Regions from separate parts of the Allocatenococcus thiocycli genome, predicted to be linked through region 2. Evidence: predicted binding sites of a transcription regulator. Region 2 holds the regulator's gene; the other holds the start of a gene.
The links. The regulator MetJ, encoded in region 2, represses methionine synthesis genes. The targets are predictions, from matches to a motif close to TTAGACNTNTANANGTCTAA.

Region 1 (3,429 bases), on a different contig from region 2:
AACTGCTGCACTACTTATGAAAAAAGACAATACTGCAAAAGAAAATACATTTTTGGTTTTCATTTTTATCTCTAAAATTTGATGATTTTTTATAGCCACATCTAACCATGACATTTTAATCAATAATTACAATGAATTATCGTGCGCCATAATATTCAAAACAAAACTTACAAGCCATGACTCAAATCACACCGACTGAATGATATGCAAAAAGACTCTTAAGCAAATGTTTTTACTAAACGTATTAAACTGGCACAACAAAAAAAGTAACTTAAATCGTACTTATGAAAAAGAAAGTGGGCAAACACACAACCTATGCCTGACCTGAATCTTAAATGCAGTTCGACACATTAGAGAAAAGCGCACCAATAAAAGCTCGTAGAGAAATCTACGGGCCTTTGTCTTTTCTGTTCTTGTCTATATCTGGTTGTGAACTTTGCCAGGTAGGTACCACGCCCGTCGTATACCAATACCAACCGTTTAGTAAGCATAAATCGCACAAGAACAACTAATTCGTTGCTTGGTATTGGTATTGGTATTCTAAAGTTTTCTCATCAATAGATACTCATGTGTATTACAAACACATGAGCGGCCATTGAGATACAGATATCAAGTCACACACTATTAATTCAGCAGGTTCAAAGCTGCATTAGGAATTACTCTGGCTTGAGCTAACATAGATGATGAAGATTGTTGAAGAATTTTAGCTCGAGTCATTTCAGTTGTTTCTTTTGCGAAATCTGTATCAGTACGATTTCCTTTCGATGCACTAATATTTTCATGCATATTAGTTAAATTAGAGAGCATGCGATCAAATCGATTATGAAGTGCTCCCATATCTGCTTGATGTCCATCCACATAATTCAATGCAGAATCAATGACAGCGACCGCTTCGTGGGCTCCTCCTGTACTGGTTACATCGATGTTCTCAACAATCGACTTGCGGCCATTGTCGAAGTTCAGCTCTTTAGCCAGACATCCAGAAAAACAAACCTCATCTTCTGCAACAGCAGAACCAACAAACATTTGCAGTTCACCTCTACCCGATACCGATGCTGTAATAAACTCTTGCTGTCCGTTGATATAAGTTGCAAGCTCTTCAATATCATCTCCAATTTTAGCTTCGATGTTAAGGCTCACATCGTTCCCAGATTTGTCGATGAAATCAATGCTGAGCTTGTGGCCATCTTCCCCGACAACCCAGTCTGCACCTTTGGCTTCTTGTGCAACAAATATCTTGCCACCCATCGATGAAGCGCTAGAGCGCATATCCTTTAGCTCAAGGAGAATCGTTTCATTATTGGAACCCACTTGAAGTGCTTTCTTACCATATGTGCCATCGAGCAAGTTAATGCCAGCAAAGTTGGCTGAACTCGCGATACTATGAAGCTCATCCTTTAAAGCTTGGACATTTTTTTGAATAGCTTGCCTATCCGCTATTGAGTATGCTCCGTTAGCTGCTTGTAAGGATTGGTCTCTCATATCTTGTAGAATATGAGATATTTCTCTCATAGATCCTTCAGCAGTCTGAACGATGGCTACTCCGTCATTAACATTCTTAGCTGCTACATCTAACCCTCGAGTTTGTACATGTAATCGATTCGAAATTTGTAAACCAGCCGCATCATCTTTAGCACTGTTGATCTTTTTTCCCGAAGAAAGTTTAAGTATTGAAGAGTTAAAATCTTCAGATGCATCAGCAACGTGACGTCGTGTTGCTAACGCAGCGGTGTTGTTGTGTAGGCTCAATGTCACGCATGGCCCTCCTTTCCATTATTACTGCTTGAAATTATGGAACTAAAGTCTCATTTTAAATATCGACCAAAACCATCTGCACTTTAGTGACTTTATGCATAATTAGTTGAATAATTTAACTTTATTACATTTGTCGCATAAATGATTAATCAACCTTTAAAGACAGAGAGCCAACTGGTAGGGGATACGTTAGCAAAAGCAAAATTCTCACTGACGGGAGACATTAGTAGGTGACCGAGCGATCAAACATTGACGGGTTTTATAATCATGATAGATTAGCCGTATAGACGTCCAAAAATATAAATGGAGTTATTATGGAAAGTTTTAGCCAAATTAAGCAGTTACCTTTTATTCTCATAGCAGCATTGAGCTTAGTGGCGTGCGGGCAAAAAGAAGACTCTGTCATTAAGGTTGGAGCAACCGTTGGCCCTCATGCACAAGTTGTAGAAGCAGTCGCCAAAGAAGCAGAAAAACAAGGGCTTAAAGTAGAGGTGGTTGAGTTTTCCGATTACGTAACACCAAACGCAGCATTGAGTGATGGCAGTATCGACATCAACAGCTATCAGCATCAACCGTTTCTAGATAACTTCAACAACAGCCACAACGCTCACTTAGTCTCTATCGGCCAATCTATTCTGATGCGTATGGGAGTTTACTCAAACAAGTTCCGTTCTCTTGAAGACCTACCTGAGAATGCGCGCATTGCGATCCCGAATGATCCAACCAACGGTGGTCGCGGCCTACTCCTACTTGCTGATGCGGGCTTAATTACACTGAGACCGGGTGTCGGCCATAAAGCGGCGTTGACAGACATTACGGAGAATCCAAAAGCATTTCAGTTCGTTGAAGTTGATGCAGCCCAGTTGCCAAGAACATTAGACGATGTCGATGCGGCAACCATTACGATGAACTATGTGATGTCATCAGGGCTTGATCCTAAAAAACAAGGGATCTATCTAGAATCGAAAGAAGCACCTCTGGCTGTTATGGTTATCGCAACACGCGAAGCAGATAAGAATAAAGAAGAGTACAAGAAGTTTGTATCGATCTATCAGTCTCAGGAGATTCGTGACTTTTTAGATAAAACCTTTAAGGGTACCATTGAGCCTGCATTTTAAGGATTAGAAACAGCATAGTGCTTGATAGTACTCTGCCATCACCTTTCGCATATAGGTAATGGCAATATTGAAAAAGGCTCGTGGAAACATCCATGAGCCTTTGTGCTTTTTAGATACTGGCCTGAGGTCAATAGCCAACTACGCTTAAAGATGATCAGCGTATTGACGACGTTCTGCTTCAAGCTTCATCGCCAAGTAACTTTGCCTAGCGACGACTAGATCTGGGCGATTGATAAGTTTCCAGAGAAAATACGGCGGGATGAAGAAAATAACAAAGTATAAAGACTCATGGAAAAAGACATCAGCAATAGAGTTTTGATGCTCAAAAAATGCAGTCAGGGCAAAAAGATCCAACAAGACCCCTACCACTCCAAAAACAACACAGACCACTATAGCTAACCCCAAGAGTTCACGTAAGAAATATTTATATATCATGGTACTAAATCCTTCTAGCAGTACGTCATACCAAGATACTCCTCTAGCTACTCCGTTAGCTTGATTACGGTCAATTTCTGCTAGATACCAATAAGAAGTTAGTTTTATAAAAGCTAACTTC
Region 2 (3,429 bases):
TCTAATAACTCTTCAATGAGACTGATTTGAAACTGTCTCAAGCTCTGCAAAGCTTCGTGCGCAATTCGACCATCTTTTTCTAAGCCTTCAAGGAACTCAATCAGGCGGTTGGTTGTTTTACCTGCTGCAGAGACCACCACCAAGTCATTTTCTGCAGAGTATTCCTTGAGAATTCCCGCTACACGTAAGTAACACTCTGGGTTTGCCAGGCTGCTACCACCAAACTTGTGTAGCTGACGTTGTACAGTCATTATTAACTCCTATTGCTGTGCAGATTTAGTGAATGCTTGTTCTAGGTCGGCAATAAGATCTTGTGCATCTTCTAGCCCTACAGAAAGGCGCAGCAATTGCTGTGATACACCCGCTTCAGCCAAGGCTTCTTCACCCATCGCGCGATGCGTCATAGATGCTGGGTGACAAATCAAGCTTTCTACCCCGCCCAGAGACTCTGCAAGTGAGAACAACTGAAGCTCTTTGACAAAGGCTTTAAGCTGCTCAAACGAGCCCGCAAACTCAAAGCTCAACATAGAGCCAAAACCAGACTGTTGCTTTTTAGCAATCTCATGGCCAGGGTGCTGTGGAAGACTTGGATGATAAATTTTCGCCACCAAAGCTTGCTTCTGCAGGTAAGCCAGCACCTGCTGTGAGCTTTCTTCATGCACTCGCATACGCGCACCCAAAGTACGAAGACCTCTCAAGGTCATGTAGCTATCAAAAGGTGTGCCTGTCGCCCCAATACAGTTGCCCCACCACGCTAACTCTTCTGCATGCTCTTCCGTTTTAGCGATAATCACACCACCAATCACATCTGAGTGTCCATTGATGTATTTCGTTGTAGAGTGAATAACAAAGTCAGCACCTAGCTCTAATGGCTTCTGGTACACCGGTGTTAAAAAGGTATTGTCTACCGCGACTAATGCGCCAACCTGCTTCGCTTTTTCACACAAGACAGCAATATCGACAACACGAACCAGAGGGTTAGATGGCGTTTCTAGCAGAACCAGTTTTGGTTTCTGTGCTAATGCCGCATCCAGCGCCTGTTCGTCAGTTTGATCGACAAACAGCACCTTGAAATCGCCTTTGTTTGCACGAGTGTTAAACAGACGATAAGTGCCCCCATAACAGTCGTTTGGCGCAACAATAAGATCATCAGGTCCAATAAAAGCAGACACCCATAAGTTCAGTGCGGACGTACCACAGTTAGTGATGACAGCCCCTTTGCCAGACTCCAGCTCAGACAATGCACTTTCTAATAATCCACGGTTTGGGTTACCAGAACGCGTGTAATCGTACTTAGGCACTTCCCCAAACGCAGGAAAGCCGTAATTCGTTGAAAGGTAGATTGGTGGAACGACAGCATGATATTGAGTGTCAGACTCAATACCGGTGCGTACAGCAATAGTTGCAGGCTTACGGGAGCTCATGGGTGTATCCTTTCACAGGTGATGACTTCTAAATGGGAATGCGCTATATCTAAATGGTCAGATTCAATGAATTGCACACTTCCCTTACTGTTCTTGTCACTTTACTCGTCAAAAATTAAGACGTCAACACTTCTAGACGTCTATATGTCTTTGCTTATGGCAGTAAATGCAGCTAAAATCAGCACCTCAATTAGTTTTTAACCTATTACAAATATGAAGGTACGCAATGGCTGACTGGAATGGCGAATACATTAGCCCATATGCTGAGCATGGAAAGAAAAGCGAACAAGTAAAAAAAATCACTGTATCTATCCCGCTGAAAGTTTTAAAAGTGCTAACTGATGAACGTACTCGTCGTCAGATCAATAACTTACGCCACGCAACCAACAGCGAACTCCTATGCGAAGCATTCCTACATGCGTATACGGGTCAGCCACTTCCAACGGACGAGGACCTTCGTAAAGATCGCCCTGACGATATTCCGACTGAAGCAAAAGCTCTGATGACCGAAATGGGCATCGAATTTGAGTCATTTGACGAAGAGTAATTAGGAGCACGTTGAATACACCAAGCGGTGATTTAGCGCCTAATACTAAAAAATGACATAAAAAAAATGGGACGCCATCGCGTCCCATTTTTTGTACATCATTTAAATCTTTGTCTTACTCTGCCATGTAGTTTTCAGGCATTTCAATACGAGCAACACCAGAGTCAACGGCTGCTTGAGCAACAGCTTTTGCAACGCGAGGCAGTAAGCGAGCATCCATTGGCTTTGGAATGATGTAGTCAGTGCCAAACTCAAGCTTATCGACACCCGCCGCTTTCAGTACCGCTTCTGGTACTGGCTCTTTCGCCAATTGACGAATAGCGTCAACCGCAGCAAGTTTCATCTCATCGTTAATTTCGCTTGCACGCACATCAAGCGCACCACGGAAAATAAATGGGAAACACAGTACGTTGTTTACCTGGTTTGGGTAATCACTGCGGCCCGTACCCATAATTAAGTCATCACGAACTTCATGTGCTAGTTCTGGCTTAATTTCAGGATCTGGGTTTGAACATGCGAAAACAATTGGCTTATCCGCCATCAGTTTTAATGCTTCAGGTGGAAGCAGGTTTGGACCTGATACGCCAAGGAACAGATCAGCACCTTCAATCACATCTTCTAAAGTACGTTTGTCGGTGTTATTTGCGAATAGCTCTTTGTACTCGTTAAGATCATCACGGCGAGTATGAATCACGCCTTTACGATCCAACATGTAAATCTTTTCACGCATCGCGCCACATTTGATCAGTAGTTCCATACACGCTACTGCAGCCGCACCTGCACCAAGACAAACGATCGTAGAGTCTTCAAGCTTCTTACCTTGCAGCTCAATGGCGTTCAGCATGCCAGCGGCCGTTACGATAGCGGTACCGTGCTGGTCATCGTGGAATACAGGTACATCACAACGTTCGATAAGACGCTTTTCAATTTCGAAACAGTCTGGCGCTTTAATATCTTCAAGGTTAATACCACCGAAGGTATCAGCAATGCTTGCTACGGTATTGACGAACTCGTCGATCGTGCGGTGTTTTACTTCGATATCAATAGAATCAAGTCCAGCGAAACGCTTAAACAGTAGCGCTTTACCTTCCATTACAGGTTTAGAAGCAAGCGGACCTAAGTTACCCAAGCCAAGAATCGCGGTACCGTTAGAAATAACGGCAACCATGTTACCTTTCGCGGTGTACTTGTATACATTGTCTGGGTTTTGTGCGATTTCACGTACAGGCTCAGCTACACCAGGGCTATATGCTAATGCAAGATCACCGGCGGTTTCTGCGGGTGTTGTCAGCTCGACTGCAATCTTCCCTGGGGTTGGGTATGCATGATAGTCAAGGGCTCGTTGGCGCTGCTCTTCTTCGGGAGTTACTGCTTTGTCTTCAGACATGTGGGCGTTTCTCTTTTTATTTTTTAGGTAAGGGGGAATAAATTCTAATGGATAGAAGTCAATCTTCATAG

Region 1: L9Q40_RS08920 (MetQ/NlpA family ABC transporter substrate-binding protein) is a predicted target of MetJ. The motif match lies at 2,031-2,050, and genes of this name have one in related genera.

What each region holds. Positions count from the first base shown of each region.
Region 1 covers NZ_CAKLCK010000026.1:3,591-7,019, forward strand. Annotated here, with positions in the region: gene L9Q40_RS08910 (porin family protein) at 1-114, opposite strand, end outside; gene L9Q40_RS08915 (flagellin) at 625-1,755, opposite strand; gene L9Q40_RS08920 (MetQ/NlpA family ABC transporter substrate-binding protein) at 2,070-2,873, shown strand; gene L9Q40_RS08925 (D-fructose-6-phosphate amidotransferase) at 3,018-3,308, opposite strand.
Region 2 covers NZ_CAKLCK010000035.1:41,075-44,503, forward strand. Annotated here, with positions in the region: gene L9Q40_RS14290 (bifunctional aspartate kinase/homoserine dehydrogenase II) at 1-251, opposite strand, end outside; gene L9Q40_RS14295 (O-succinylhomoserine (thiol)-lyase) at 261-1,424, opposite strand; gene metJ (met regulon transcriptional regulator MetJ) at 1,651-1,971, shown strand; gene L9Q40_RS14305 (malic enzyme-like NAD(P)-binding protein) at 2,087-3,358, opposite strand.